2 regions of the Photobacterium sp. 1_MG-2023 genome follow, and region 1 is predicted to be linked to the other one. Evidence: riboswitches for the same ligand, from Rfam matches in the RefSeq annotation. Region 1 holds a riboswitch; the other holds the start of a gene.
What was found. A riboswitch is a leader RNA that binds a small molecule or an ion and turns the genes downstream of it on or off. The one in region 1 is predicted to bind lysine.
Positions count from the first base shown of each region.

Region 1 (16,622 bases):
TTCCGTTCACTTACGGACACACTGGCCTGTACCCTGCATCTGTCTTCCGCCGGTAACAATGATCACCACATCGTGGAAAGTTTATTTAAAGCTTTTGGCCGCACCCTGCGTCAGGCCATTCGCGTCGATGGGAATGAACTGCCAAGCAGTAAAGGGGTCCTGTAATGACACAAACATCACAACAAGTCGTCATCATTGATACCGGCTGCGCGAATGTGTCCTCGGTCCGGTTTGCCATTGAACGACTGGGTTATGACGTGACCGTCAGCCGTGATCCTGAGATTGTGCTGGGGGCAGACAAACTTTTTCTGCCTGGTGTGGGCACCGCCAGCGAAGCCATGAAAAATCTGACTGAGCGCGATCTGATTCGCCTCGTCAGTCAGGTCGAACAACCCCTGCTTGGCATTTGCCTCGGCATGCAGTTGCTGGGCGAATACTCCGAAGAACAGGGCCTGAATGGGACAAAACAGGTTCCCTGCCTGAGTCTGTGTCCGGCACCCGTTGTAAAAATGGAGACCGGCGAATTGCCTCTTCCCCACATGGGCTGGAACACCATTACGCCGGAACCGGAACACCCGCTGTTCAAAGACATTCCTGAAGGCACTTACTTTTACTTTGTACACAGCTACGCCATGCCTGCCTTCAACACTGAACAAGGACGTACCATCGCCCATTGCGATTACGGCAAGCCCTTTACTGCCGCGGTTCAGAGCGGCAATTATTACGGCGTGCAATTTCACCCGGAACGTTCCGGTAAAGCGGGCGCACAGCTCATCAAAAACTTTCTCGAAATGTAGGATGACAAGGACTGTTTATGATTATTCCCGCACTCGATTTAATTGAAGGCCAGGTTGTCCGTCTCTTTCAAGGGGATTACGGTCAGGTCACTGAATATCAAGTGAACCCTGCAGAGCAGTTTGCACTGTACCATCAAGCTGGTGCCGACTGGCTCCACCTCGTGGATCTGACCGGTGCCAAAGACACTTCAGCAAGACAACTGGATTTGATTCGCACCCTGCTCGCCAGTACACCGGCAAAGATTCAGATTGGCGGCGGTGTGCGTACCGAGCAGGATGTCTCCGACCTGCTGAATGCCGGCGCACAACGTGTGGTCGTCGGCTCAACCGCCGTCAAGTCGCCGGACATGGTCAAAGGCTGGATGGAAAAATATGGCCCGGAGCACATCGTGCTGGCACTGGATGTCAATATTGATGCCGACGGCCAGCGAAAAGTTGCCGTTTCCGGCTGGCAGGAAGATTCCGGTGTCACCATTGAGGCACTGATCGACAATTTCCAAACCGTGGGCCTGAAACATGTACTGTGTACCGATATTTCCAGAGACGGCACGCTGGCGGGTTCCAACGTCGCCCTGTACCGGGATCTTTGCGCACAATACCCGGACATCCGGTTCCAGTCCTCTGGTGGCATTGGCTCATTAGATGATATTGCCGCCCTGAAAGAGACCGACGTTGCAGGCGTGATTGTTGGCCGCGCCCTGCTGGACGGGAAGTTTACTGCAGAACAGGCCTTTGCCTGCTGGAATGAATGACAAGGAGCCTGACATGTTAGCAAAACGTATTATTCCCTGCCTGGATGTTCGGGATGGCCAGGTGGTCAAAGGGGTTCAATTCAGGAACCATGAAATTATCGGAGACATTGTCCCACTGGCAAAACGCTATGCCGAAGAAGGGGCCGATGAATTAGTGTTTTATGATATTACCGCTTCCAGTGATGGCCGTGTGGTGGACAAAAGCTGGGTCGAACGTGTCGCAGAAGTAATCGACATACCTTTCTGTGTGGCAGGCGGGATTAAATCTGCAGAAGATGCCCAGCAAATTCTGCAATTTGGTGCCGATAAGATTTCCATTAACTCCCCTGCGCTGGCAGACCCGGATTTAATTACCCGGCTGGCAGATAAGTTTGGTGTGCAATGCATCGTGGTCGGCATCGATTCTTACTTTGATGCCGAGACCGGTCAATATCAGGTGTATCAGTTCACCGGCGATGAAACCCGAACTCAGGTCACGCAGTGGGAAACAGCCAACTGGATTCAGGAAGTCCAGCGCCTTGGCGCTGGTGAAATCGTGCTGAACATGATGAATCAGGATGGCGTGCGCCAGGGCTATGATCTCACTCAACTGAATCGGGTCCGCGATCTGTGCCATGTCCCGCTGATCGCATCTGGCGGTGCCGGTGAAATGGAGCACTTTGCAGATGCCTTCAAGATTGCACGCGTCGACGGCGCACTGGCGGCATCCGTCTTCCATAAGCAAGTCATCAATATCGGTGAACTCAAGCAGTACCTCAAACAACAACAGGTGGAGATCCGACTATGAACCTGAGCAGTGAAATTAATTGGGATAAGGTGAATGGTCTGGTGCCTGCCGTCGTCCAGGACAGCCGTAGCGGCCAGGTGCTGATGCTGGGCTATATGAATGATGAAGCGCTGAATCAAACACTGGAAACCCGTCAGGTAACGTTCTGGTCGCGCAGCAAACAACGCCTGTGGACCAAAGGTGAATCTTCAGGCAATGTGCTGCAGCTCAGACAAATCCAGCTCGACTGCGATCAGGACACCCTGCTGGTCAGTGCTGAACCTGTCGGGCCGACTTGCCATCTGGGAACGACCACCTGCTTCGATCAAGGCACCACCAGCGACGGTGAATCTGCCACGGTTCCTGATCTGGTGTTTCTTCACCGACTGGAGCAAGTGCTGGCAGCCCGTAAAGGCGCCGATCCCGAATCCTCCTATACCGCCAGCCTCTATGCCCGTGGCACCAAGCGGATTTCGCAGAAGGTGGGTGAAGAAGGCGTTGAAGTCGCGCTTGCGGCAACGTCGGGTGACAAAGCGGAGTTAATTTCGGAATCGGCCGATTTGATGTACCACCTGCTTGTCTTACTTCAGGACCAGGGGCTGAGTCTGTCGGATGTGATTGCAAAACTTCAGGAACGTCACACGGGGGCCTGAGCCGTCAGTGTGTTCTGAACTTCGGCAGATTTGAAACCCGCATCCGTGAAACAAGTTCATTAAAAAAGGAAGCCTTTCTCTGGCTTCCTTTAACGACAAATCAACACAACCGATCAGAGCGATGCGGCCGTCTCATTTGCTTCCTCAATCGCTTCTTTATAATGCTTGCGGCACACAGACACATATCTGTCATTGCCACCAATTTCAACCTGGGCGCCGTCCGCAATGGCTTTACCAGATGCATCATGCCGAATGACCATATTGGCTTTCCGGCCACAATGACACACGGTCTTCAGTTCCACCAATTTGTCTGACCAGGCCAGCAAATACTGACTTCCCTCAAACAACTCACCCCGGAAGTCTGTGCGTAAGCCATAGCAAAGCACGGGAATATCCAGTTTATCAACCACTTCGGTCAATTGATGGACCTGCGCTTTAGTCAGAAACTGGCACTCGTCGATCAGCACACAATCCACACGAGACACCTGATTCATCCGGGACAGTTTCTCCCACAAGTTATCCTCTGTGCCGTACAGCTCTGCATCCTCAGACAAGCCAATCCGGGAGCTGACTTTTCCTGTGCCAAAACGGTTATCAATTGCCGCGGTAAAAATCACAGGTGTCATCCCGCGTTCACGATAGTTAAACGACGACTGCAGCAGGGTCGTTGATTTCCCGGCATTCATGGCCGAGTAATAAAAATACATTTGTGCCATCAGGCTATCCGCTCAACTCTGAATACCGGCTGATGCTACCGAAGATGGATGTGCATTGGAAGCAGATCACAGCTGATCAGAGCATTCCGTAACAATTCGTGCAGGAAACAAACTTCCACCCCAAAAAAAAACCGGCTGAGCAGCGACTCAACCGGTTGAATTCTTCACGGTGCCGGACAATTACCGCACGGCTTCGCGAGTCCCTTTCAACGGCTGCTTCGCCAGCCAGCCAAGACCGACACACACCAGCAGGAAAGTGACAGTCGCTGCCATAAACGACACAGCCAGCGAGTCTGTCATTCCCAGAACCACGTAACCGACCGACGCGACCAGCGCGACAGCTAGCGCATAAGGGAGCTGGGTCGACACATGGTCCATATGATGACAACGAGCACCAGTCGAGGACAGAATCGTGGTATCCGAAATCGGGGAACAATGGTCGCCAAACACAGAACCGGCCAGAACCGCTGCCAGTACCGGCAACATTAAGCTAATTTCTGTCGCCGCGGCCAAATCACCTGCAATCGGCAACATGATGCCAAATGTGCCCCAGGAAGTTCCGGTTGAAAAAGCCATCAGGCCAGACAGCAAAAATAAAATCACAGGCAACCAAACCGGATCAATATTGCCCTGGACCAGGGTTGACAGGAATTGCCCGGTTGCCATATCACTGATCACACTGCCAATTGTCCAGGCAAAGAACAGAATCAAAATGGCACCGAACATAGATTTTGCACCAATCCACAGTGCATGCAGCACTTGTTTGGCCGGCATTTTCTGACGACCAACAGCAACCAGCGCAGACAACAATCCCAGCAGGCCACCATAACAAAGTGACGCACCCACATTGGTTGATTCAAATGCACCAAGAACAGAAAAAGGTTTTCCGTCAGCGGTTAAACTCTGGCTGCCGGTATAAATCATAAAGAATAAGGTGGCTGCAACCAGAACCAGAATCGGAATAATCAGATCGCCGACTTTCCCATTCTCACTTTCTTCGATTTCCAGCTCATCATTCAGATCTTTTGCTTCGGCATGTATTTCATCGCTGTCAAATCCGCGTGCATGGCTGGCATGCACTTCATGCTTTTTCATCAAGCCAACATCCAATTGGAACCAGGCCACAACAAAAACCATGAGCAGTGCGAATACCGCATAAAAGTTCATTGGTGCAAGCTGAATAAATGCACTCAGCGCAGAATATTCAGTCACACCATGTGAAACCAGAATACCGCCAACAACTGTAATGATATATGCCCCCCAACTGGAAGCAGGCATCAGAACACACATGGGGGCTGCAGTAGAATCGAGAATATAGGCCAGCTTCGAACGGGAAACATAAAAACGATCCGTCACCGGGCGTGAAATAGAGCCGACGGCAAGACTGTTAAAATAGTCGTCAACGAAAATAAAGACCCCAAGAAATGCGGCCAGTAGTTTGGCGCCGCGCTTGCTCTTGATTTTCGTTTGTGCCCACTGAGCAAACGCCCGGGTTCCGCCAGACAGCGTTAAGAGTGCTGTTGTCATCCCTAATAAGAGCAAGAAGGCAACAATGCTCATATTCCAGGTGTTCAGGCCGCCATCCTCAATAAAAAGGCCTTTCACCTTATGACTGAGATAGGTAATAGAATGACCAGCACTCAAGTCCGTGAGTAATAATGTTCCCATCAGGATACCAACACCTAATGAAAGCAGGACCCGCCGGGTCAAAATCGCCAGGCTTAATGCCACTAAAGGCGGCAATAATGAAATTGAAGATTGGGAAAAATCGATAAGGTTCATGATCTCTACTACAACCGATTCAGGTTGGAGATCTACTGCTGAACACAGTTTCCACCGTGTTGGGAAGCGACATAGGAAGGAAGCAAATTGCTTCTCCAGACCCCACAGTAGCGCTCCATAGTTAATTGTAAGTTACTATGGCAGTGTTGTCCCTGTTCGATGACAACCCCAGCAAGGCGAATTGACGGTTCAGCCTCACTTCGGCACTGGCTCCTTTCACTGACGCTCATTGGGATCACCTCCCGTCAGTTACTAATAGACAATGCACCTCTACCCTTAGTCAAGGAATCGCGTATTCTACGTTTTGTTATCTAATTTGCAACCATGAAAGCACAACTTTAACCAAGTGAGCTGAATCACGACTGACCACTCGTTTGAATTTACTTACATTTACATCTGATAATACAGGCAAAGAATATGAACTGATGAGCATTTAATTGGTTCAGAGAATTAGAGATGTCTCAAATTAATTACAAGCGAAAAAGTGAGCCCTTCCCTTTTTCTGAAGATTATTAAGCAGACACGTATAAAAAACACGCAATTTATTTTCCTGTTTTAGAGATTTCATTTGGCAGATGGCTTTAAAAAGTATTACTATTGCTGTTATAAAGTTTACCGCTAATTATTAGTATAACATCTACAGGAATCTTGAAATGTCTGATGCAATGAAAGCGCTATTAAATCTACGTAGTCTTCGTGCTCTTGCCCGCGAATATTCACTGGAGCAACTGAAAGAAGCACTGGAAAAACTTCAGACCGTTGTTGCTGAACGTGAAGAAGTAGAAGCTGAAGAAGTCGCAAAAGAAAAAGAGCGTGAAGAGAAACTGAAGCAATACCGTGACATGCTGATGGCTGATGGTATTGACCCGGAAGAGCTGATGGCAAACATTGGTAAAACAAAAACCAAGCGTGCTGCTCGTCCGCCAAAATACAAGTTCATCGACGAAAACGGTGAAGAGAAAACCTGGACTGGCCAAGGCCGTACGCCAAGTGCACTGAAAAAAGCACTGGACGAAGGTAAATCTCTGGACGATTTCAAAATTTAATCGTGCTGATTCAATAGAAAAGCCCGGCAAACATTGCCGGGCTTTTTCATTTCATCCTGAATGCACTTTGTGTATACCAGCCACGCTTCAGGATTTGCTTAACGAATACTGTCTGCAAGTGTGCTGACCGCCAGCGCAAAGTAATGTGAGCGGTTCCATTTCAGAAGTGTCTGGTAATTCCCATACACAAGATAAGCCCGCCCATGGTTATCATCAGGCTGAACCAGCCACGCCTGAATATCTACTTTCGGTAAAGCCGCACCATTCAGACGACGTACACCTAACGCCTGCCATTCAGATAAGGTTTTTCCTTTCTGCAACTCGACCCCTTTCAGACTGTCACTCAAGCTGTCTGGAATCGTGACTTGACGGCCCCAGGTATAAGTGTCATTCCAGCCTGACTTGCTCAGATAATTCGCGGCTGACGCAAAAACATCAGGCTCACTTTTCCAGATGTCCGCTTTCCCATCACCATTTCCATCGACGGCAAAAGTCAGATAGGACGTTGGCATAAACTGCGGTTGCCCCATCGCACCAGCCCAGGAACCTTTCATTTCTGCCGCATGGATGTGACCTTGCTGAAGAATCGTCAGCGCAGCCATGACCTGATCACGAAAAAAAGCTTCCCGCCGGCCTTCATAAGCCAGCGTACTGAGTGCTTCGATCACATTGTAAGAACCGGTCAGTTTACCGAAATTACTTTCAACCCCCCACAGTGCAACAATGAAGCGTGGCTGTACACCATACTGACGTCCGATACGCTCCAGCGCTTGTTTGTGTTGGCGGTAATATCGATTTGCCTGATCGATTTTCCATTGCGGCACAGCTTTGGGTAAATATTCATCCAGAGTCAGCTTTTTCTCTGGCTGATTTTTATCCGCTGTGACAGCACGCTCAATGAACTGAACACCGGCAAACGCCTCCTCCAGAATTGAGTCATCAATCCCTTTCGAGCGTGCTTCCTGTTTCAAACCAATAATATAGTCATCAAAACCTTCATCTGCCGACGCCATCGGCGATGAAATGCCAATTCCTAAGGCCACCAGACCTACGAGCCATTGCTTACGCATATCCATCCTTTCACCATCAGGTATTATTCCGTGATTTATTTGCTTTATATTCATCCAAAAGATTAGTCACTGGTGGCGGTAATTGCAGATAATAACCCTGCGATGTCAGTGATTCTCTGACCTTATTGATGTCCGCCAGCGCCAGTTTTCTCCCTTCAACCAGTTTCAGGACCATCACGAACTGAGGCTTGCCAAATGTGCTCAGTAAGGCTTCCGGAACCTCGGAGAAATCATCTTTTGTCTTGATATATAAGTAGGTATTTTCTTTTTTTGGGCTTTTATAAATTGAACACAACATAAACCAACCTGCAGGTTACCTTTCACCACTATCTGACCACGAGAAAAGGAAAACATTCCTTTGCAGAGGCCTTGGGGGCTTTTCTCTGCCCTCTCATGCTCATCATTTAATCTTTATGCAGAACTCTGACATGGAGAACTTGCTGAGACCTGCCGGGGAATATAACATGCTATAACCTATGTGATAACGTACCTGAGCGCGAAATTCTCCGCGCAGAAGAATTAAGCCATGACAAAAACGGCAGAACTGAAAGGGAGCAGCTATACGCTCTCATCATTACATTTGGCAGACGGCGGTTTGGATCAGGCAATCACCTTCCTGAAAGACAAAGTCGAGCAGGCACCCGCATTCTTTGCCCATGCTCCGCTGGTGATTGATGTGAGTCAGTCAAGTCATGAGGAGCTGGATTTTGAACAGCTTCGTCAAGGGATTCAGGATGCGGGCATGATCCCGGTTGGGATCAGTGGTTGTAAGCCGTCGCACCTGCAATCACAGGCAAAATCAGCTGGCTTTGCCATCATGAACGCGGCAAAGCAGGCCAAGGCGACCAGCCCTGTCATGCAACCGACAAAAGTCGTTCGTGCACCCGTTCGCTCAGGACAGCAGATTTATGCTAAAAATTGCGATCTCGTCGTATTGAATCATGTCAGTGCCGGTGCTGAAATCATTGCAGATGGATGCATTCATATTTATGGATGCCTGCGAGGCAGAGCGATTGCTGGCGCGAGCGGAGAAAACCATGCTCAGATTTTCTGCCATAATTTACAGTCGGAATTGATATCCATCGCCGGAAATTACTGGTTGAGCGATAAAATTCAGGACACCTTTTGGGGAAAGAGTGTCGTTATCTCACTGACAGACAACAATTTAAATATAGAGCATCTGGCTGTATAACTTTGAAAAGGAATAAACAGATGGCACGAATTATCGTGGTGACCTCAGGTAAAGGTGGCGTTGGAAAAACGACTTCCAGTGCGGCCATTGCGTCTGGCCTCGCACTAAAAGGCAAGAAGACCGCCGTCATCGACTTTGATATTGGCTTGCGAAACCTGGATCTGATCATGGGCTGTGAACGCCGGGTTGTCTTTGATTTCGTCAATGTCATTAACGGTGAAGCCAAACTGAATCAGGCACTGATTAAAGATAAACGCGTAGAAAACCTGTTCGTGCTTCCTGCTTCCCAAACCCGGGATAAAGACGCACTGAGCAAAGAAGGCGTTGAAAAAGTTCTGAATGAAATGGATGAAATGGGTTTCGATTTCATCATCTGTGACTCGCCGGCTGGGATTGAGACAGGCGCACTGATGGCCCTGTATTTTGCAGATGAAGCCATTGTCACCACCAACCCGGAAGTTGCTTCCGTTCGTGACTCAGACCGCATCCTGGGCATCCTGGATTCCAAATCGCGCCGAGCAGAGAACAGCGAATCTTCGGTGAAGCAACATTTGCTGCTGACCCGGTATAACCCATCTCGCGTAACTCTGGGTGACATGCTGAGTGTGGCCGATGTTGAAGAGATTCTGCACATTCCTCTGCTGGGTGTCATTCCGGAAAGCCAGTCTGTTCTGAATGCGTCGAACAAAGGTGAGCCCGTGATATTTGATTCAGAATCAGATGCAGGCCAAGCCTATGAGGATACGGTCGCACGTTTGCTGGGTGAAGAACGCCCGTTCAGATTCATTGAGGAAGAGAAGAAAGGCTTCCTGAAACGAATATTTGGAGGCTAATGACATATGGCTTTGCTAGAGTTCTTCCGCCCCAAAAAACAGTCGACCGCGAGTGTGGCGAAAGAAAGGCTGCAGATCATTGTTGCTGAACGTCGCTCAGGCTCTATGGGAGACCCAAGTTACCTGCCGCAACTCAAGCAGGATATCCTGGATGTCATCCGAAGGTATGTAGACGTGTCCCCTGAACACGTCACGGTACATCTTGACCAGAAAGAAGAAGATTTGTCGGTTCTGGAATTGAATGTGACCTTACCTGATGAGAAATAAAAAATCCCCGGCACATCTGGCCGGGGATTTTTTTTGAATGCTGAGGTGCATTTTATTGTTGAATCAAAGGTAAAATGCGGTGCGCAAAGAGTGCGTGCCGCCAGGTAGACAGCATTTCAGGCAATGCATCTTCAGGGCAGCCTTTTTTCCAGGCCCAGCTCAGAAACTGGTGTATTTGCTTTTTGGAAGCCAGGAATTCAGGCGCCAGACCGGTTTGTGCCGACACAGCATTCACTTCATCCTTAATGCGCTTCACCATTTGTTTATAGCCAGGATAGTCAACCAGCCGGGTCAGACGTGCGGGATAATCCAGCTCACTCATCTGCTCAACTTCCCGGACAAGTGCAATCAAACGGTTGCCATGACGCTGAATTTCACGCTCGTCAAAGCCTTCCTGCGCCATCGCAGCTTTCGAGGTCATTTCAAACCTTGCCACTTTCCAAAGGTTGAGCTCTTTGAAAACAAAGTTCAGGGCCAAATCGCGTTTTCTGGCTTCCTTCAAACGCCATGCCGCGAGCTTTTGTAAAATCGCCAGTTGCTTCGGGGAAAGCTGCCAGGCATTTTTGATGTCCAGATACACCTGTGTATCATCAATCACCCGACTACGCTTCACCAGCAAAGTATGACATTCCTGCTGCAACGCATCCATCCAACCGTTCGCTTCCACACCAGCCAGTAATTTGTCATACAGCGGGAGCAGATAAAACACATCCGCCGCCGCATAATCCAGCTGCTTTGCCGTTAACGGACGCGCCAGCCAATTGGTTCTCGCCTCACCTTTCTCAAGCTCAATGCCTAAGTATTCGTGAACCAGTGCGCCAAAGCCGGTTGAGAGACCATGCCCCAGGAAAGCCGCCATGATCTGTGTGTCAACCATGGGCGTTGGCATACAGCCCGCCGCGGACTGAAAGACTTCCAGATCTTCACCGCACGCGTGAAGCACCTTGATCACGTCCGGGTTTTGAAGCAAATCCCAAAGCGGAGACATGTCTGAGAGTGCCAACGGATCGATTAAAGATAACCGCTCCCCGTCATACAGCTGAATCAGACCAAGCTGAGCAAATAAGGTTCTTGTCCGGACAAATTCGGTATCCAGCATCACTGCCGGGTACTGACTGGCCAGCTGACATACTTCTGCGAGTCTGTCATTTGTTGTTATGATTTCAAAGTTCAAAACGCACCTTTACATCAGACCAAATCAGCCTGTTCAATTTATACCAATTAAAGTAAGTCAGTGATCAAAAATAGCGCAGGAAAAATGTTTGAGAACAAAGCAGATTTGTTTAGATAAGTAGTTATTCTACAATCAAAAAATCTAACGCAGATATCGAACATTTTAACAAGCTAGGATGACCAGTGATTGACTGCGATTGGTATTACGTGGCATGAAAATTAAAGTGCCGGCGAATCTGCCGGCACAAACTTGCTTCAGTGTATCGTATTTTACGAGATTATGCTTGTGCGGTCTCTTTCTGAGCCTGCTGATCCGACTCTTCACGCAAAGCACGACGCAAGATCTTACCGACGTTGGTTTTCGGCAACTCATCACGGAATTCAACCAATCGCGGTACTTTATAACCGGTGAGGTATTGTCGGCAATGGGCCAGCAGTTCATCTTTCGTCAGGCTTGGATCACGTTTGACCACACAGATTTTGACCACTTCACCCGAGGCTTCATGGGGCTGACCAATTGCCGCCACTTCCAGCACCTTACCGTGCAGCGCGACGACGTCTTCAATTTCATTCGGGTAGACGTTGAAGCCAGAGACCAGAATCATGTCTTTTTTCCGATCGACAATATGCAGGAAACCGTCTTCATCAAAACGCACCACATCACCAGTCGACAGCCAGCCGTCTTCGGTCAGCACATCCCGGGTCGCTTCAGGACGTTGCCAGTATCCTTTCATCACCTGAGGTCCGCGCACCTGTAGTTCACCGGTCTGGTCCATCGCCAGGACCTGGCCCTCATCATCGACAATCCGAATCTCGGTTGAAGAAACCGGTAAACCGATTGAGCCATTGTAAGCCGTCAGGTCATGCGGATACGCCGCAACCAGGGGCGAACATTCAGTCAGGCCATAGCCTTCCAGCAAATAGTTCTTGGTTGTCGCCAGCCATTTTTCCGCCACAGAGCGCTGAACCGCCATTCCGCCACCCACTGACAAACGCAGTTTGCTGAAGTCCAGTTCGTGAAAATCTTCATTGTTCAGCAGCGCATTAAACAGCGTATTTACGCCGGTCAGCGCCGTAAACGGATAACGCTTCAGCTCTTTGACAAAGGTCGGAATATCACGCGGATTGGTGATCAGCAAATTCTGTCCGCCCATTTCGATAAACAGCAGGCAGTTCACAGTCAGTGCGAAAACGTGATACAGCGGCAAAGCAGTGACCACAAATTCACGGCCTTCAAACAAGATCGGACCATAAGCAGCTTTCGCCTGCAGTACGTTCGCAATCATGTTTCTGTGGGTCAAAATCGCACCCTTCGCAACACCCGTCGTTCCTCCGGTGTACTGCAAAAATGCGGTATCTTCAGCCTCAATCAAAGGTTTCACATACTGCATGCGACGACCTTTTTTCAGCGCATGGTTCAGTGACGTGGCGTGCGGCAGGTGGTATTTCGGCACCATCTTTTTGATGTACTTCACCACAAAATTCACCAGCGTGCCTTTTGGACGGGACAGCTGATCGCCCAGGCTGGTCAGAATCACATGCTGAACTGCCGTGTTTCCAACAATTTTTTCCAGTGTATGTGCAAAGTTAGACACGATCACGATGGTTTTCGCGCCAGAGTCATTCAACTGATGCTCCAGTTCCCGTGGCGTGTAGAGCGGGTTGACGTTCACGACCACACAACCTGCGCGGAGAATACCGAACAGTGCAATTGGGTATTGAAGCAGGTTTGGCATCATGACTGCCACCCGATCACCCTTCTTCAGCTTCAGATCATTTTGCAGATAAGCAGCAAAAGCCCGGCTTCGTTCCTCCAGTTTCCTGAAAGTCATCACCTGACCCATATTGATAAATGCGGTCTGATCAGAATATTTCTGAATGGACTGTTCGAAAAGGTCAACCAGAGATGAGTAACTATCTGGGTTGATTTCAGCCGGTACATCTTCCGGATAGCGGTTAAGCCAAACCTTATCCACCATGCACTCTCCTTTTATTTTTTTGGGCTTCAAACGCCATAAAATTGCTGTAGCGGAATATTCAAACACTTGTTCTAAGTAAGCATTACAGCACAATTAACATTGAATTAACACAGCTGATTAGACCAGCTGTTTGAACTTTGAAGTCAGCAGCAAAATCTGATCACAAACCTTTTGGGGACTTTCCAGATGGCAATGATGCCCGCCCGGCACGACAATCTGATCTGCGCAGGCAAACCAGGACAAGCCTGACTCCGGCGCTCTCAAGTAAGCAAATCCCCTGTCGCCAACAATGGAAAGCACCGGGCATTCGATGCTGGCGACCAGTGCTTTCGACTGCGCTTCAGTCAGCCGGATTAATGAGTCACAGCGTAACTTGTCATCATGACGCCAGGACCAACCTTCACCATCCTGATAAATCGCGCGCTGCACCAAGGGCAACAATTGTTCCGAAGTCAGTCCGTTGACACGACAACGTACTGACAATGCGGCCTGAAATGAGTCCATCTTAAGCGCGGGCTTCTGTCGTTGCCTTCGTTTCATCCGGCTGTCGATCCCGCTGCGCAACCGATCCGCAGCCAAAGCTGCATTTTCATACAGCGGAACCAGTCCTTCGATGAGGATCAGGCCGGCCACAGCTTCCGGATAAGCACCGGCATAAGCTGCAGCCACCAGCGCACCTAATGAATGCCCCATGAGCATCACGGGCTCTCCGGAAATGGCCTGCATCACCTGAGCCAGCGTGTCGACGTAATCCATGAAGTAATAATAATTATCCGGATCGCGATGCGCCGACAGCCCATGTCCGGGCCAGTCTATCGCAACCAGATGAAATACCTGACTCAGTGGTTCAAACAAAGGTGTAAAACTGGCAGCGTTATCATGCCAGCCATGCAGGCAGAGCAAAATCGGCCGGTTTTCCGAATCTAACGCTTTCAGCCTTCCCGCCAGCAAGGCCTCCCGGCAAGGCTGGAAAGAAGTCAGTGCAGCCAGCTCAGATTCGGCCAGGCGCAATCTGCATTCATGCATCATGGAGAGATCTCTTTCGGTCTGCCCTTTACTGTTTTCTGTTTCAGCAGTCACAAAGGGAGTGGGCTACGGCGTCAATTGATAGTGGACTGTCGCATCACCCGGCCGGAAACCGTAGTGAATGTACTGGCAACGTATCCCGAGACAGCGGTAATAGGCGTCGATGTCATCCAGACGAATCCGTTCTTTCACCTGCCAAACCTGCTGGCCTTGTGCAAAAACAACCGGATAGGTGTAATCGAAATGACCAATCTGACCAATTTCGCTGCCGCGAAGCTGACCGGCAACGGCCACCAGTTTACCGGCAGCATATTCAATCGGATCGGCAAAACCGTCCAGATAAGCGATGAAGCGACCCTGCGGCTTTGCCTGGATATCCGGTCGTCCGGATTGATCGGTGGGCAAACTTGCGATCTCTAGCCGGGTACGATCGGCTTCATTCACGACGGATGCAATCACGCCACCAAGTCTGACATCTTTACCCTGCACACCTTGTGGATTTTCAATCACCATCGTCAGATCAGTGATGGGCTGCTCGGCAGCGGTTTGCAAACTTTCCGGCAGTTGGCTACAGCCGCTCAGTACCAGTAGGGTCACGCCAATAATTGACTTTTTCACCATAAGATCCTTTTCAAAGAAGCGTTCAAGAACAGCTCTGCAACACTTAAACGAACAAGTCGATACCAAGCAGCCGGGCGTATTCTTCCCGTTTGGCCTGATGCAATACGTCCATATAGGCTGACAATGCCTGCTTGTTTTTGCCCTGCGGGCTATCGTATTGCACCTGACTGCGCGCATTTTCTATCAGCGCCGGATCTTTAATCGTTTCCGCAACAACTTGAGCCACCACAGTCGGCTGAGGTGCAGACGAAGCAGAAATTTCAGATTTCTGCTTTCGGTTCGTCCGCCGGGTTCGCTGCGGCGCCTGAGTGGTTGTCGGTAAACGCGGTATGGTGACCATATAGGCGTCATGTCCTGATTCGTTTATTCTCTACCAGGCAATTTTTTCCACGTGACTTCATCACGCAGATAAACCGGGCTGGCATGCTCAGCATCGACCGTTTCGCCACGCTGCAAAGCAAACTGAGCCAGCCAGGCCATATCCTGCGCTTCAGGATAAAGGACTGTACTGACTTGCTTTTCGACCGCCAGCACAGCGAGTTGTTCCTCATAACTTTTCCAGCCGGTCCCTGCGGTCAACCAGCGGGCTTCAGGCACAGCAATCAAGCGGTCTGCGGCCAATTCAGGCGGGAACACGGCTTCATCGCCCAGAACCTTCCAGTCGCCATTGACCTGACGCTGATACTGACCCCAGTAGATTTCGCCCATTCGGGCATCAATAGCCGCCAGAACATGTTCAGCCTGATGATGGCGGTAAGTCCCCTGAGCCATGGCCGCCAGTGTAGACACCCCAATCATGGGCAGATCTGCACCGAAAGCCAGTCCCTGAGCGATTCCAATACCAATGCGAACCCCGGTAAAACTGCCCGGTCCCCGGCCAAAAGCCAGTGCGTCCAGTTCGCCCAGACGATATCCGGCTTCTGCCAGAACTTCATCAACCATAGGCAAAATTTTGGTGGTGTGCTCACGCGGGGCAAACGCACAACGTGCGATCACTTCGCTTCCTGATATAAGCGCGACGGAGCAATTCTCGGTCGCGGTATCTACAGCTAAAATCTTACTGCTCATTCAAGCCTCTGAATGCTGGCTGTCTGCAATGTCCTGCGCCTGATGCAGGCCAGACAGAAACTGCCCGACGCCGTTCACATCCCGGGTCCGGGGGATCGGCGGCAAGCTTCGTAAAAATACAGCGCCATAAGGGCGCGTGACCAAACGGTTATCGCAAATCACCAGCACGCCTTTATCCTGCTGGTCCCGGATCAAACGGCCGACCCCCTGCTTCAGGGTGATCACCGCATCCGGAATCTGAACTTGCGAGAAAGGATCCCCGCCACGCAGGCGGCAATCCTCAATCCGGGCCTTCAGCAATGGATCATCCGGCGCGGTAAAAGGAAGTTTGTCGATAATAACACAGCTGAGCGCCTGCCCTCTAACATCGATGCCTTCCCAGAACGCACCTGTTGCAATAAGCAGCGCATTTCCCAATTCCAGATATTCTGCCAGCAATTTTTGTTTGCTGGTTTCGCCCTGAACCAGCACCGGCAGCGACAGGCACTCTCGAAATCCTTCGGCCAGTTCCCGGACCATCTGATGCGACGTACACAGGAAAAAACACCGTCCCTGATTCGCTTCAATCACCGGGGCCATCATGCTCACCAGTTTCGCGGCCATGCCATGACTGTTTGGCTCCGGCAAGAATCGTGGAACACACAGCAACGCCTGCTGCTCGTAATCAAACGGACTGGGCAGCGACATCTGTGCCGCAGGCTGTAAACCCAGACGATGGCTGAAGTGGCCAAAGTCCTCGTCCACAGCCAGCGTGGCCGAGGTAAAAATCCATGCGCCTTTCTGCTGTTCAATCTGCTCATGAAACTTTTCTGCGACCGACAGCGGCGTAATATGCAGACTAAAGTGTCTTGGCGTGCATTCATACCAATAGGAATAGCCGG
Region 1 covers NZ_JAUORR010000004.1:175,973-192,594, forward strand. The annotation lists gene hisB (bifunctional histidinol-phosphatase/imidazoleglycerol-phosphate dehydratase HisB) at 1-165, shown strand, start outside; gene hisH (imidazole glycerol phosphate synthase subunit HisH) at 165-797, shown strand; gene hisA (1-(5-phosphoribosyl)-5-[(5-phosphoribosylamino)methylideneamino]imidazole-4-carboxamide isomerase) at 815-1,549, shown strand; gene hisF (imidazole glycerol phosphate synthase subunit HisF) at 1,563-2,336, shown strand; gene hisIE (bifunctional phosphoribosyl-AMP cyclohydrolase/phosphoribosyl-ATP diphosphatase HisIE) at 2,333-2,968, shown strand; gene Q4579_RS05760 (thymidine kinase) at 3,082-3,684, opposite strand; gene Q4579_RS05765 (Na+/H+ antiporter NhaC family protein) at 3,865-5,466, opposite strand; lysine riboswitch at 5,567-5,747, opposite strand; gene Q4579_RS05770 (H-NS family nucleoid-associated regulatory protein) at 6,120-6,512, shown strand; gene Q4579_RS05775 (lytic transglycosylase domain-containing protein) at 6,611-7,582, opposite strand; gene Q4579_RS05780 (YcgL domain-containing protein) at 7,599-7,880, opposite strand; gene minC (septum site-determining protein MinC) at 8,109-8,774, shown strand; gene minD (septum site-determining protein MinD) at 8,795-9,607, shown strand; gene minE (cell division topological specificity factor MinE) at 9,614-9,874, shown strand; gene rnd (ribonuclease D) at 9,927-11,048, opposite strand; gene fadD (long-chain-fatty-acid--CoA ligase FadD) at 11,326-13,023, opposite strand; gene Q4579_RS05810 (alpha/beta fold hydrolase) at 13,144-14,055, opposite strand; gene Q4579_RS05815 (Slp family lipoprotein) at 14,119-14,673, opposite strand; gene Q4579_RS05820 (chromosome segregation ATPase) at 14,717-15,013, opposite strand; gene tsaB (tRNA (adenosine(37)-N6)-threonylcarbamoyltransferase complex dimerization subunit type 1 TsaB) at 15,037-15,741, opposite strand; gene Q4579_RS05830 (ATP-dependent DNA helicase) at 15,742-16,622, opposite strand, start outside.

Region 2 (16,622 bases), on a different contig from region 1:
CGGCCCAGTTAAGATTGGGCCAGTGACGCGTGGGTAGTCTTTCCACCAGAATGGCGCTCCACCATTCGCGATGCAAGGTTCCGGAGCCACGCTGCCATAACACCGCATTGTATGCATCTGACATCGCAAGGCAACCGGCAACTGGGCATTCAGTGAGCCGGATTCAGGAAATCGGGTCATCACAGCGCCTCTCCGGCACAATGAAGCCGCAACGCCAGCATGTGCTCACAGGGCCCCTGACGCAATTGATGCTGGCGCGAGAAGGAACACTCACACTGCGCCTGAATCAGACGCTGATCCGAATCGATGGTCAGCTGGACCTGATGCTCCCGGCCATTGTCCATCACACTGCCCGACAACTCCGCTCCCCGATCGCCACGACGCATCGCTCCCGGCGACACCAAACGGGCCTGAACAAAGTTCGCCGCCTTTCGCTCTCTGTCGTTCCTGAAACGAACCGCTTCCAGATCAACCGGCGTGTTGTAGAGTTGACGGATCCGGTAAACGTCCATTTCGATGTCATAAAGCACCAGACCTAACTGACTGTACTGCGCCAGCGCCGATTTCACGACACTCAGATCCAGGTTGAGTTGAGCTGCCAGTCGCGGCGCGCTTTCCAGATGGCGGGCTGCCAGCAGGTCATACACCCGTTGACGGGTCAGCGCATCCACCGCTTCTCTCGGTGCCAGCAGATCAAAATTTCCGGATCTGGACCAGTCATTGGCACTCCAGCCAGACAGGCCCAGGGTGAACGACATTGGGCCGAGATGTGCCACATAAAACGAAGGGAAACCATCCCCCATCAGAAACACATCAAACGCGTCCGCTACCGGAAGCAGACGTTCAAGAATCAAGAGACGGCGCCGCCCCCAGATCCGGATCGTCTGCGGGGTTTCGCCCTGATAAATAGAGCGATCAAATTGCAGGACATCATTCCAGGGTTCCATGATCACACGAATGGGCTGTCCCGGTTGCAGAACAAACTTCATGGCCCGCGGTCCGATGTCTTCTTTTTTCCGCTTCAGGTGCAGACACAGGTTGTGAATATCCATCGGCTGCAAGCGCAGTTTCACCATCGGCAGAGTCATCGCTGAACTCACCTGCAAAAAACCCCGCACCCAGCTTTCAGGCAGATCGATCTTTTTCTCGTCAAAGCCGCCTCCGCCAGACGTCTGAATCTGAAACCCTTCCGGATCAATTTTCAGAAATGTGGTGCGGTAATCCCGGATCTTCTGAAACGCCTGATATAACCCCTGCGAATAATCAATATTTGTGGTGCCAAAGGCCTGATCAGTCACGTGTTCGAAAACATCATAACGACAACTCAATTTGCCGTAGCTGGATTCATCTTCCGAGAAGCACTCAAAAAACACCTGATCCGGGTGCACGGTGATCACCGGGTCCAGCACATACCAGGCATCCAGATCCTGCTTGTACAGGTAATTAAAATATTTTGCCTGCGCTTTGTAAAAAGGTCCCATCACCGCATCGGCCTGAGCCTTCATTGCTGCCAGCTCTTCCTGAACGGATTGACGCTCCTTTCGGTGACTCTCGGCGACTTCGCCGAATTCTGCCAACAGCCGCGATTCCTCGCCGGCCAGCCAGCGCTGATAGTCATCGCGGTTCTTGGGCTGGAATCGCATGTCCGAGATCACCACCTGATGCAGACAGGAAATCGCCTCCCGGAAACGTCGCTTGTCTTTCAGTTCCCCGACAAAGAATGTTGGCGGGCGGGACAAGTCCGGCGCAAAGGTCATTTCCGCATGCTGACGGCCAGAGCCCACCTGAGACTGGCGGGCATAACGATAAGTGACTTCCATGGTTACTCCTTGCGTTCAGCCGGCTGGCGAACCGGACGCATTCTGATTCGGGCGGGTAAATCCACCGCTTCGTGTGCTTGCGTTAAGTGCATCATGAGCTTGAGATAAGCTGCTTTGTCTTTGTGCACAGACGTCAGCGACAACCGTGTCAGCAACGCGCAGACCATATCGCGGATCTGAGGAGTGCTGGCTGCCTGTTCACTCAGGAACTGCAACACCCGGTCTTTGGCCTGACGACCTGTATTAACACGGGATAAAACAGACAGGAAATAGGGTCGGAGCGCCAGAATCATGGCTTCATTTCCTGCGGCATAGTCCGGCAGCAGCGCACTGACAAAGTCTTCCACCAGCGGCGACGGATGCTGGCTCAAATGCAGTAAATAATGCTGCCCGTCCGCAGCCTCAAAATAACGCTCGAGCAGGCCACGGCCAAACAACTGAACCTCTGTCTCGACGCTGTCGCACACCGCGATAATCTGTTCTGCCGGCCAGTCTTCCCGCTGCATCTGCTGTTCACAAAACGTAAAACCGAACGCTTGTGTATCCGCCCAGGCGCTTTCCAGAACTGGCAGTAACCCGTCGGGATGTGTTCGGAGCGCATCCGGATCGCGCTCAAAATAGGCCTGCGCCAGCGCCCTGAGCCCAGCCGTCGGACTCGACAGCAGGCGGAACCATTGGTCGCCGGACAGCGCACGGGCAGCCCCCGCTTCTAAATAGATGACGGCTTCAGACTGAACCAGCTCTGATCTCGCGGTTGCCAGCAACCAGAGTGCATCCTGATGATTTTGCTGAAGTGCCCGGTCAAACTGCTGTCGGAGAAATTCAGCCAGCTGCTGCTGGAGCCTCTGATCGAGTTTTCGGCGGTGCAGCAATTGCAGCACCTGTTCGAACAGATGTTCCCGTTGATTGGGACGCGATTGTATCGACACCGTCAGGACGGCCAGAATCGCTTCCTGCGCTGGCGGGGCGCTTTGCGTGAGTAATGCCAGTAATGTATCCAGCCGTGACGCCAAATCATCCGGGGTCAGTTTCTTGAGCAATACAATGCTGAACGCACGGATCTCTTCCGATGCCGCACTGTGAATGATGTCCAGAATATCAGGCCTGATGTCGCTGTAGCGGATCGGCATCACGTCCAGACATTTGCAACCCAGCCAGAGTTTTGCCGGACAACCGGACCGGAGCAAGGGCTCAATCTGTGCCAAGGTCAATCGTGCAAACGCACTGCCGCAAGTCTGTTGCAACCAGGCAAACACATCGGGTAAATGTTGGTGCTGACTCAGATCGGTGGCGATAAAACAGGACAGGCAATCATCCAGCAGGCGATTCTGATCGAGATAAGCCAATGCGGATCGGGCCGATTCACTGCTGAGCCAGTGATGGAATGGCGCACTGTTCACGCAGAGCAAAGATGCCAGCAATGGCGTGTCACTGCGCAAGTCGCGCTTCAGGCTCAGCTGCGCAAGCGCAAACTCATTCACCGCAGCCACATCGCTGCTCAGCAGTGTGAATAGCTCTTCACTCGTCAGCGGCTCACGCGCCACATCCACCGCCAGCCATTCCAGCGCAAACTGCTGCGCTGCGAAATACGGTTTGAGGGCCAGCGCAATCAGTGTGGCTCTGGGCAACGACTGACAAGCTTCGTGACTGTCAGACAAGGCACGGATCGCAAAATCTGAAACCGCCTCGCAGCGGCTATGCGTGGCAATGTTGACCAAAGATGACGGTGCCTGATCCCACAAATGCGGGAAAGCTTCGCCCCGTCCTGCAAACGAAACATCCGGGCATTCACGCCAGATCCCACGTGCATTTTTCTGATAACGGGGATCCTGCGTCCGGATGATGGCATTCAGAATCGGTGACTTCGCAACCGGCAAACCGTGTTCGGTATCGCAGTAACCCAGCAGCAGCGATTCAGCCATCACGGTATAATACGCGCTGCCCATAGCGCCCAGTTGCCTGAGTGTCCGCCAGCACCGGGTCATCAGGTAGTGGCGTGTTTTCTGAGAATAAGCCAACCGGGCTTTCTCAGATGCCAGTTCCTCCTGAACATGCATCCGGCCCGCTTCCGGGGTGTAATGATACTGCCAGTCCCGAATGAAAAACGCCTTTCTGTTTTCCACCCGAAGATTCAACACCGCGTAGAAATCAGCATCCAGCCGAAATTCACTCATTTTCAGCAGATAGCGCATCCCTTTGAATGCACCGGGACACAGTGGAATATCCGGCAGCAGCGCCAGCAGAGCCTGTCGCAGAGCCGGATCAAATAAAGCCTGCAGATACGCTTGTTTCAGCAAATCATTGATCGGCTGCTCGGCAGCCGCAGACCGCGACAATGCGCAAAAAGCGCGGACCTCCTCACGGAGCAAATCCGGCTCAAGCCGTTCGCTCTGCCCCGTGATGGCCAGATAACTCTGTTCTCGCGCTTCAGGTTCCGTCAGGCTGAGGATCACTTCCAGCGCCAGCCCGGCCAGTACCGGATGACTGTGCCGCAGATAAGGCCGGATCATGGCGATATTCTGGGATGAGCCAATTCGGCCCAGCGTCCATAAAAGACTGTAATCGTGGCGCCACACATCATGGCCCAGATAACCGGCAACCATGAATGCCATATCCGGATCTTTCTCCGGCGGCAGACGCCAGATTTGCCGGGCCCTGTGCGCCGGATTTTTCTCCAGCATAATCCGTCGCCCCAGATTCACTGGCCTGTGCTCAGTCGCACGGGCTGTCCGATCCGGCACCACATTCCCCTGATTCACTTTCGCAACCACCACAGAATCAAACACTTTTTCGGCCCGTGCCAAATCAACAGGTTCCTGTGTTTTCTGGGTTTCTTTCAGGATAGCGCCACGGTAATAGCGACGAACCACCACGGTGTATCTGGCGGCCTGATCACGCTGCAACTCAAACAAGGCGACTTCATCATGCTGTTCTGAAGTCGCATCCTGCGCGCGTAACTGTGTTTTTCTGACGAGTTTCATGTTCCGTCTCAAGACTACCTGCAACTCGTTGACTTTATCACAGCCCTAAACACTTACTTGGCTGTATCACACCGACTTCACGAGAACATCACAGTTTTGTCACCGCCAGCCATACCAACTGCATCGGCTGTTCCTGTAACAACACCAGAAAACAAAAAGCCCCTGAATCATCAGAGGCTTCTTCGCAAATACAATCAGTCGATTGTCTGGATCAGAACGGGATATCGTCGTCAAAATCCATTGGCGGCTCATTGTACTGCGGCTGAGACTGCTGAGGTGCAGACTGCTGCTGAGGCACGTAGTTTTGCTGCTGTTTCGGTTGCTGCTGTTGTGGTTGCTGTGGTTGTCCCCAGCCACCCTGCTGCTGCTGACCGCCCATTGGCGCGCCCTGGCCGCCGCCCTGACGACCACCCAGCATTTGCATCACACCGTTGAAGCCCTGAACAACCACTTCGGTCGTAAAGCGATCCTGACCGTTTTGATCCTGCCACTTACGGGTTTGCAGCTGACCTTCAATGTAAACCTGAGACCCTTTACGCAGGTACTCACCAGCCACTTCAGCCAGCTTGCCGAACAGCGCCACACGGTGCCATTCTGTCTTTTCACGCTGTTCGCCGGTGGCTTTATCACGCCAGCTGTCAGAAGTCGCGATGGTGATATTTGCGACTGCACCGCCGTTCGGCATATAACGGATTTCAGGATCTTGTCCTAAGTTACCCACCAGGATCACTTTATTTACGCCACGACTGGCCATAGTTCACTCCAGGTTTTCGCTGTTGAGGCTGCCAATCCTGACACCCTTCTCTGATTCAAAGTTTATACTTAATCGCCAAGTTTAACATGGCGCGCCCCCACAGGCATAGGGTAACATCACGCTTCCCACCGCCTGACCGGTCGCACAAAAGACGATCAAAGCACTGTGTTTTTATACAGTCAAGTCTTTTAAGGCCCTCAGGGCTATGCAATAATGCAAATCTATTTATTCAAGCGCTGATAACTGCAATTATGGATAAGATCGAAGTCAGGGGTGCGCGCACCCACAATCTCAAAAATATTAACCTGACGATCCCCCGGGATAAGCTCATCGTGATCACCGGCCTGTCGGGTTCGGGCAAATCATCTCTGGCATTCGATACCCTGTATGCCGAAGGTCAGCGCCGCTATGTTGAATCTCTGTCGGCTTATGCCCGCCAGTTTCTGTCTCTGATGGAAAAACCGGATGTCGACCACATTGAAGGTCTGTCTCCGGCGATCTCCATCGAGCAGAAATCAACCTCGCACAACCCGCGCTCGACCGTGGGGACCATCACAGAAATCTACGACTACCTTCGTTTGCTCTTTGCCCGTGTCGGGGAGCCGCGCTGTCCGACACACGATGTCCCACTCGCGGCACAGACGATCAGCCAGATGGTCGACAAAGTGCTGACCCTAGCGGAAGGCAGTAAGCTGATGCTGCTCGCACCGATCGTTAAAGAACGGAAAGGCGAGCACCTGAAAACCCTAGCCAACCTGGCGGCACAGGGCTATATCCGTGCCCGGATCGATGGTGAAGTCTGCGATCTGTCCGATCCACCAACGCTGGAATTACACAAAAAACACACCATTGAAGTTGTGGTGGATCGATTTAAAGTCCGGGATGATCTGCAGCAGCGTCTGGCCGAGTCTTTCGAAACAGCGCTGGAGCTGTCCGGCGGTACTGTCGTTGTCAGCCCGATGGATGAAGGCGACATGGAGGAGCTGATTTTCTCAGCCAACTTTGCCTGTCCTCACTGCGGCTACAGTATGCGTGAACTGGAACCGCGCCTGTTCTCGTTCAATAACCCGGCCGGTGCCTGCGGGACCTGCGATGGCCTCGGTGTTCAGCAATACTTTGATCCTTCCCGTGTCGTCCAGAATGATGAGCTCAGCCTGTCTGGCGGTGCCATTCGCGGCTGGGACAAACGCAATTACTACTATTTTCAGATGCTGAGTTCACTGGCTGAACATTACGGTTTTGATGTCGAAGCTCCGTTTGGCGATCTCTCCCTGAAAATCCAGAAAGTCCTGTTGCAAGGTTCAGGCACCACGAATATTGAGTTCAAGTACATCAATGATCGCGGCGATGTCACGGTCCGGCGTCATCCGTTTGAGGGGATCCTCAACAATATGGAACGCCGTTATCGTGAAACAGAATCCAATGCGGTTCGGGAAGATCTGGCCAAGTATATTTCTACCAAGCCGTGTGCCAGTTGTCAGGGTTCCCGTCTGCGCGAAGAAGCACGCCATGTCTTTATCGACAGCACCAACCTGCCAGTGGTCAGTGAGATGAGCATCAGTCAGGCGCTTCATTTCTTTACTGAGCTGAAGCTGGAAGGCCAGCGCGCGCAGATTGCAGATAAGATCCTCAAAGAAATCAACGACCGTCTGACCTTCCTGGTCAACGTCGGTCTGAATTACCTCAACCTGTCGCGCAGTGCAGAAACGCTCTCCGGTGGTGAAGCACAGCGGATCCGTCTGGCCAGCCAGATTGGCGCCGGTCTCGTCGGGGTCATGTATGTGCTGGATGAGCCTTCCATTGGCCTTCACCAGCGCGATAATGAACGCCTGCTCAATACCCTGACCCGGCTTCGGGATCTGGGCAATACCGTGCTGGTTGTCGAGCACGACGAAGATGCGATTCGCAGCGCTGATTACATCATCGATATCGGCCCGGGTGCCGGCGTGCACGGCGGACAGGTGATTGCCGAAGGATCGCTCGACGATATTCTCCGATCACCGGATTCGCTGACAGGCCACTATCTGAGCGGCAAAATGCAGATTGAAGTCCCGGCAGAACGGATCGCCATGGATCCGAAGAAAGTCGTTCATCTGAAAGGAGCCAGTGGCAACAACCTGAAACAAGTGGATGTGTCGATCCCTGTGGGTCTGCTGACCTGCGTCACCGGGGTGTCCGGATCCGGTAAATCCACACTGATCAACGATACCTTCTTCAAAATTGCCCATCATGCACTAAACGGCGCCACCACCGGCCAGCCTGCGCCATATGATGACATTCAGGGCCTGGATCATTTCGACAAAGTCATTGATATCGACCAGAGCCCAATTGGCCGGACACCACGTTCAAACCCGGCCACGTATACCGGTATTTTCACCCCAATCCGCGAACTCTTCTCCGGCACACAGGAATCCCGCTCCCGGGGTTATAAACCGGGCCGGTTCAGCTTTAATGTCAAAGGCGGCCGCTGCGAAGCCTGTCAGGGCGATGGGGTAATTAAAGTGGAAATGCACTTCCTGCCGGACGTGTATGTGCCTTGTGACAGCTGTAAAGGGAAGCGCTACAACCGCGAGACTCTGGAAGTGAAATACAAAGGCAAAAGCATCGATGAAGTGCTGGACATGACCGTTGAGGACGCCCGGACATTCTTTGATCCTGTGCCCGCAATCGCAAGAAAACTGCAAACCCTGATGGATGTCGGCTTATCCTATATCCGACTGGGTCAGGCGGCGACGACGTTGTCCGGCGGTGAAGCCCAGCGGGTGAAACTGGCGCGGGAACTGTCCAAGCGTGATACCGGCAAAACGCTGTATATCCTGGATGAACCAACCACAGGGTTGCACTTCCACGATATCCAGCAGCTTCTCAGCGTACTGCACCGACTGCGGGATCACGGCAATACCATCGTCGTGATCGAGCATAATCTGGATGTCATCAAAACGGCAGACTGGATCATTGATCTGGGGCCGGAAGGTGGCAGTGGCGGCGGTGAAATTATCGCGACCGGTACACCAGAGCAAGTTGCTGAAGTCGCGGGATCGCATACCGCCCGTTTCCTCAAACCACTGCTGCCCGCGTTGTCCGCGGCACAGCAGGCATAATAATAACCTTGTTGGTCAGGCTGTGCGCTCAGCCTGACTGAACTGTTGATTAGCCGAGGGATCGGACAACGTGACTGTTATTCTTTTACGGGGCACCCGACTGGCCGCTGCAACGATAAGCAAGCCGCTGACTCGGCCTTTCTTGCTGACGCTGACATTTCTGTTTTTGCTGAACATGCATTATTTTCAGCACAATCAGGGCGGTTCAGGGCTGATGTTGCCGTTCAATGTCAGCAGCTGGATCCCGTTCAGCTTCGCAATTGCTATCGGCCTGCTGGAAGTCAGCCGACAAAAAATACTGCGTTATTCCCGGCTGACGCTGGTTTTCTTTCTGTGCTGTGTGATGCTCACGCTGCCCGTTTTCTATCCCGAAGCCTCCCCCGCAGGGGCCGCGAACCGGCTCTTCGCACTCTGGGCAGGATGGCTGTTTTTTGTTGCCCTGCAGCAGTTTGCTTTCAGCCAGAAACAACGTCAGCAGATTCTGTGGCTGATTCTGAAAGCCGTCTGGCTGCAGACGGCGCTGGCCTGGTACATGTTCATCTGGATCAGCCCGGAAAACGGAATTGGCTACGATACGGTGGTCAATCGGCCTTACGGTATTTTTCAGCAGCCCAATGTGATGGCCAGCTTTCTGGCAACCGGTCTGGTGCTTTCAGCCTATCTGATGGCACGCCAGCCAATGATTCAGGGGCGCTGGGCCTTTCCGCATCTGGGGTTACTCTTCACGCCCGTGGCCGTGATCCCCATGCTCGTCGTCCTGAGCTCACGCACCGGCTGGATCGCCGCCGTGATTGGCACATTACTCATTCTGCCCTATCTCCTGCAATTTGCCGCCCGTGTGCAGTGGCGCCTGTGGCTGCTGATGGTCGCTTTAGGACTCAGTCTGGCCTGGAACCTGACCGATATGCTGTCCTGGGCCCCGCAACCGGGCAGGGTCTCGCTGGAAAGTGCGCGCGCCATCATCTACCCGCAAGTGACAGAAATGTTCCAGCATGCACCAATGCGGGGCGTGGGTTACGGTAATTTTGAAGCTGCTTATATGCTGCAAACCGCTCAATGGCATCAGGCCGATCCGTCTCAGCCCTATGGGTTACCTGGCTTGGATCATCCCCATAATGAGCTGCTGTTCTGGGCCAGTGAAGGCGGTATTCTTCCCCTGCTGGGGCTTCTGCTTGCTGCCACTGCGGTTCTGGCAAAGATCCGGCGAGCGCCGGCGAACACTCAGCTGGCACTGGTCGCACTGATTTTCCCAATCACTTTGCATACTCAGCTTGAATACCCGTTTTATCACTCACTGGCCCACTGGGTCATTTTCATTGTCCTGCTGTACTGGATTGATGCACTGAGTGCCAAATATTTCAAACAGTCGCTGCGGTTTCACAAACCCTTTCGATTCAGTGCCATCCTGTTGCCCGCAGGTGTCAGTGCCTTCATGCTGACAACCCTGTACTCAGGGGCCATGCTCACCCGTTTCGAAACAACCGTTCCGCCGGATCAGACGGCTTTAGAAAAAGTGAATAATACCTGGAGCTGGCAACACAGGTATGAATGGGATCTGTACCAGAGCCAGCTGAAAAACGGGATTGCACAGAATCATCCAGAGCAGATCCAAAGCTTTATTCGCTGGGCAGCTCAAAAAGCACAGGAGATTCCCAGACCCATCCTGTATCAGTTTCTGATCATTGCCCATCAGGCGTTAGGGCAAGCCAGCATGGCAGCGCATGTCAGAGAAGAAGCCATGTTCCTGTTCCCCGGACAGGATTTCAGTGATGCTGCCCTGCCCGTCCTGAAAGTGCCCACCTTACCGGCGGCTGAGCCCGATTTGGCAGCGGTAGCGCAGCCAGAATAAACCGGAAACAAAAACGGCTGCCAAGGCAGCCGTTGTTTGACAGGCAAGCTGTTACTGCTTTGGCTGCAACACGTCTTCCAGTGCTTTCAGACACAGCGCAATATTTTCGAGACGGGCACCATAGCCCATCAGTCCAATACGCCACGCCTTACCGGCAAGCGCTCCCAAACCCGCGCCAATTTCAAGGTTGTATTTTTCCAGCAGTGTCTGACGAACCAAACCATCATCGACGCCCTCCGGAATATAGATCGCGTTCAACTGGGGTAAGCGACTCGCTTCATCCACCACAAACCGAATGCCCATGGCTTCCAGCCCTGCCTTCAGCGCCTGATGCATGTCGGCATGACGCTGCCACGCATTTTCCAGACCTTCATTTTGCAAGCGAACTAGCGCTTCGTGAAGTGCATACAAACTGTTAACCGGTGCGGTATGGTGATAGCTGCGTTTACCTTCACCACTCCAGTACGCCAGCACCAGGCTTTGATCCAGAAACCAACTCTGAATCGGCGTTTTGCGTTGCTGGATTTTTTCAATCGCACGTGGTGAGAAGGTCAGCGGCGACAGACCCGGCACACAGGACAAACATTTCTGGCTGCCGGAATACACAGCATCCAATTGCCATTCGTCAACTTTCAGCGGCACACCGCCCAGTGACGTCACTGCATCCACAATTGTCAGGCAACCGTGCGCACGCGCCAGCCTGGACAAGGTTTCAGCATCACTGAGTGCGCCGGTTGAGGTTTCCGCATGCACAAATGCCAGAATTTTCGCATCCGGATGCGCTTTCAGTGCCGCCTCAACCGCAGCAGGGTCAACCGGTTTACCCCAGTCTGTATCCACCAGCACCGCTTCACCACCGCAACGCACAACATTTTCGCGCATCCGCTCGCCAAAAACGCCATTTCGGCAAACAATAACTTTATCACCCGGCTCAACCAGGTTGACGAAACAGGCTTCCATTCCGGCGCTGCCCGGTGCCGAAACGGCAATCGTAAACGGGTTGGTGGTTTGAAATGCGTACTGAAGTAATTGTTTCAGCTCGTCCATCATCCCGACAAACAATGGGTCAAGATGGCCCAACGTCGGACGGCTGAGCGCCTGTAAGACCTGAGGATAAATATCCGACGGGCCGGGTCCCATCAGGGTGCGTTGTGGCGGGTAAAAACTCTGAACTGTCATGAGGTTTCTCCATCAAAATGCGCAGTAATCCTTTTTTATCAACGCATTCAAAGTTATTGGCAACGATAGTGTTTTGGCGCTATCCCCAAGGAGCATACCAGAATGCATCCGGACAGAAACCGAGCGTAGAAATTTATGCAAAGTCTGTAACAATCCCGACACAGAAAAATGCATTCAGGCATTGACAAAGCCCCCCGGCTCCTATTCAATAAGGGCAATTTTTGTTCACCCTGAAATCTCTTTTTCAGGTGAAAACGGAAGAGGCGCGTTATCCAGGTATCTATGCGGCGGGGCCCCACCCCAAAGCACCATAGAGAGGGGGAGCAACGCCGAGATACGGTAAGACAGGGGGCTTGCCGTATCGGCTTTGAAGGTTGAATCCTTCTGGCTGTCACCTGCAGCATCAAGCACAGGTGGAGAGCTTCTGGTCGCAGCTGTCTTTTCATGTCTCGCCGATAGGCTCTTCTGACATCAAGTCGGAAAGATTCCCCAAATTTTGCCCCATGTTTACGCTTTGTTAAGTGGGAGATCACATTGAGCCCTGTAATTTCTTCTTCAGCGTTGAACGCTGAAATCACTGTCGCAAAATTTGGCGGCACGAGTGTGGCTGATTTCATTGCAATGAGCCGTAGTGCCAAGATTGTCATTCAAAATCCAACAACCAAGCTGGTTTTGATCAGTGCCTGTTCCGGTGTGACCAATATTCTGGTCGAATTAGCCAACGGCGTTGCCGATGCTGAACACCGCACTAGCCTGATGGAGCGCCTGCGCGCCATTCACCAGAGCGTCTTGGCGGATTTACAGCAACCTGAAACCATTGAAAGCGCCGTCCACGCGCTGCTGGATCAGGTCGCAGCACTGGCGGATAAGGCTGCTGAGCATAAATCAGCAGAGCTGACCGATCAGCTGGTTGCGAATGGCGAACTGCTGTCGACCTATCTGTTTACACAAATTCTGTGCGAAATGGGTGCGGATGCCGTCCGTTACGATATTCGTGAAGTTCTGCGGACGGACAGCCGGTTTGGCAAAGCCAGCCCGGAACCCGAGATGATTCGCCAGTTGAGTGAAGAAAACCTGTTACCGCTGCTGCACAATCAAATTGTGGTCTCACAAGGCTTTATCGGCAGTGATGAGCTGGGCCGGACAACCACGCTGGGCCGTGGCGGCAGTGACTACAGTGCCGCACTGATGGCTGAAGCCATTGATGCAGGTACGCTGGAGATCTGGACTGATGTCCCGGGCATGTACACGACTGACCCGCGTATCGCGCCCAAAGCCACGCCAATCAAAGAAATCAGCTTCAGCGAAGCCTCTGAAATGGCAAACTTTGGTGCCAAGATTCTGCATCCATCGACGCTGATCCCAGCCGTTCGTCGCCAGATCCCCGTTTTTGTCGGCTCATCGAAAGCCCCGGAACAAGGTGGCACCTGGATCCGTAAAACAGTGAGTGATGCGCCCCTGTTTCGTGCGCTGGCACTGCGCAACAACCAGACCCTGATTACCCTGACCAGCCTGAACATGTTCCATGCCTACGGCTTTCTGGCTGAGGTCTTTCGGATTCTGGCGGAACACAAAGTATCGGTTGATCTGATTTCGACTTCTGAAGTCAGCGTGTCTCTGACCATGGATCAGACTGACACAGGCGGCGGCGCGCCAACGCTGCCTCCGGGAGCACATGCAGCGCTCAGCGAGCTGTGCCGTGTTGAGATAGAACAGGAGCTGTGCCTGATCTCTCTGATCGGAAACCGCATGAGTCAGACCGCAGGTTCAGTCAGCAAGGTGTTCAATACACTGGAAGAATATAAGCTGCGGATGATTTGCTACGGCGCCAGCCCACATAACCTGTGTTTCCTGGTCAAAACTGAGCACGCGCTACCGATTGCCCAGAATCTGCATCGCAAGATCTTTGAGTAATTCTCAGCACCACTGCGATCGAAAAAGGGCGCTTTCAGCGCCCTTTCTGATTTCCTAAACTGCCGCAAAACTTCCGATTCAAGAAGCCTTACCAACACAGTTTAAAGATTTGGCCCCAGCCATTTCTCGGCTTCCGTCTCATCCCAGCCTTTGCGCGCCGCATAACTCAGCATCTGATCGCGCTGAATCTGCGCCACGGCAAAATAGCGGGATTCCGGATGAGAGAAATACCAGCCTGAAACAGCCGCCCCGGGCCACATCGCAAAGCTTTCAGTCAGCTTCATTCCCGTATTGGTTTCTGCATCCAGCAGTGTCCAGATCTCGCCCTTTTCCGTATGCTCAGGACAAGCCGGATACCCCGGTGCCGGACGAATCCCCTGATACTTTTCACGGATCAGATCGTCATTGGCCAGGTTTTCATCCGGTGCATAGCCCCAAATTTCCTTACGAACCTGCTCGTGCATGCATTCCGCAAAGGCTTCAGCCAGACGATCAGCCACCGCCTGAATCATGATGGCATTGTAATCATCGCCCTTTGCCTTGAACTGCTCGGCAATCTCATACTCACCAATTCCGCCGGTTACGGCAAAGGCACCAATCCAGTCGGCTTTACCGCTGTCCTTCGGCGCAATGTAATCGGACAGACAGTAATTCGGCCCTTTGGTTTTTTCGGTTTGCTGACGCAGACCACGCAGTGTCGTGAACACTTCTGTCCGGGTTTCATCGGTATACACTTCAACGTCATCGCCAATATTGTTGGCGGGAAACAGACCGCATACCCCATTCGCCTTGATGCTGCCAGTTGCCTCAATCTCGTCCAGAAGCTGATTGGCATCATCAAATAAGCGCTGTGCTTCCTGACCCACCACCTCATGGCGCAGAATCGTCGGATACTTGCCACTCAGCGACCAGGTCATGAAGAATGGCGTCCAATCGATATAACGGCGCAGGGTTGCGATATCAAAATCTTTGAAAACATGGATGCCCGGTTTTTTTGGCACTGGGGGCGCGTACGCCTGCCAGTCGATAGCTACTTTATTTTCACGGGCCGCTTCCAGACTCACGGGCGCGCTGCGCGGACGCTTACGGGCATGCTGCTCACGAACCACCTCGTATTCCTGATCCAGACGTTCAACGAAGGCCGGTCGCTGCCTCTCGGACAAGAGTGCCGAACAGACCCCGACAGCACGCGAGGCATTTGAAACATAAACAACAGGGGCATGGTAGTTTTGCTCAATTTTGACGGCGGTATGGGCCTTGGAGGTTGTGGCCCCGCCAATCAGCAGAGGCAGATCAAAACCCTGCCGCTCCATTTCTTTGGCAACATGCACCATTTCATCCAGTGAAGGCGTGATCAGCCCGGAGAGGCCGATAATATCGACCTTCTCTTCTCTGGCCACTTTCAGGATTTTGTCGCACGGAACCATGACGCCGAGGTCAATGATTTCGAAGTTATTACATTGCAGAACGACACCGACAATATTCTTCCCGATATCATGAACATCCCCTTTCACCGTCGCGAGCAGGATCTTTCCGTTACTGCTGCCAGATTGCTTCTCGGCATTGATATAAGGTTCCAGGTAAGCCACTGCCTGTTTCATCACGCGGGCAGATTTCACCACCTGTGGCAGGAACATTTTCCCTTCACCGAAGAGGTCACCCACCACATTCATCCCCGCCATCAGCGGACCTTCAATCACTTCCAGCGGTTTGCTGGCGTTCTGGCGGGCTTCTTCCGTATCTTCGACAATGAACTCAGTGATCCCTTTCACCAATGCATGTGCCAGACGCTTCTCGACGGGCCAGCTTCGCCATTCTGCGGCAGTTTTATCTTCAACGGCTTCGCCGGTGCCCCGGTATTTTTCAGCCAGATCCAGCAGGCGCTCGGTCGAATCATCTCGTCGATTGAGCACCACATCTTCCACAGCCACCCGGAGCTCTTCCGGCAAATCATCGTAAATCGCCAGCTGACCGGCGTTCACGATGCCCATATCCATCCCATTCTTAAAGCAGTGATACAGGAACACAGCATGAATGGCTTCACGAACCGGCTCGTTTCCACGGAATGAGAACGACACGTTCGACACGCCCCCGGAGACCATGGCATGCGGCAACGTCCGCTTGATGTCACCAACCGCTTCAATAAAGTCCACCGCGTAGTTGTTGTGCTCCTCAATTCCGGTCGCGACTGCAAAGATATTCGGGTCAAAGATAATATCTTCCGGCGGGAAGCCGACCTCATCAACCAGGACGCGATAGGCTTTGGTACAGATCTCTATCTTCCGCTCCCGGGTATCTGCCTGGCCCACTTCATCGAAAGCCATCACAATCACCGCCGCACCATAACGACGGATCAGTTTGGCCTGCTCAACAAACTTCTCTTTGCCTTCTTTGAGTGAGATTGAGTTGACGATCGGTTTGCCCTGCACGCACTTCAGGCCGGCTTCCAGAATTTCCCACTTCGAGGAGTCGATCATGATCGGAACACGGGAAATCTCTGGCTCAGAGGCACACAAATTCAGAAAGCGCACCATGGCTGCTTCCGCATCCAGCATGCCCTCATCCATATTGATGTCGATGATCTGCGCACCGGCTTCAACCTGCTGACGGGCAACTTCCAGTGCTTCGTCGTACAATTCCTCTTTAATCAGACGACGAAAACGAGCCGAACCTGTCACATTAGTCCGCTCACCCACGTTCACAAACAAGGTGTCTTTTTCTATCGTCAGTGGTTCCAGACCAGATAAGCGGCAAGCCACAGTCAGTTCAGGAATTTGCCGGGGTTTGACGTTTGCAGTCACCCGCGCCATTTCACGGATATGCTCCGGCGTTGTGCCACAGCAGCCACCGACCAGATTCAGAAAACCCGATTCAGCCCACTCCCGGATATGCTCAGCCATCTCCGCGGCTTCAAGATCGTATTCACCAAACGCATTCGGCAGGCCTGCGTTGGGGTGCGCTGAAACGACACACTCAGAGATCCGGGACAGCTCCTCCACATACTGACGCAATTCATCCGGCCCC
Region 2 covers NZ_JAUORR010000008.1:3,933-20,554, reverse strand. The annotation lists gene Q4579_RS09095 (hypothetical protein) at 180-1,820, opposite strand; gene Q4579_RS09090 (hypothetical protein) at 1,823-4,801, opposite strand; gene Q4579_RS09085 (single-stranded DNA-binding protein) at 5,013-5,555, opposite strand; gene uvrA (excinuclease ABC subunit UvrA) at 5,807-8,656, shown strand; gene Q4579_RS09075 (PglL family O-oligosaccharyltransferase) at 8,727-10,505, shown strand; gene Q4579_RS09070 (alanine--glyoxylate aminotransferase family protein) at 10,557-11,684, opposite strand; lysine riboswitch at 11,935-12,116, shown strand; gene lysC (lysine-sensitive aspartokinase 3) at 12,219-13,598, shown strand; gene metH (methionine synthase) at 13,700-16,622, opposite strand, start outside.
Region 2: another riboswitch for lysine. It lies ahead of lysC (lysine-sensitive aspartokinase 3); the one in region 1 lies ahead of Q4579_RS05765 (Na+/H+ antiporter NhaC family protein).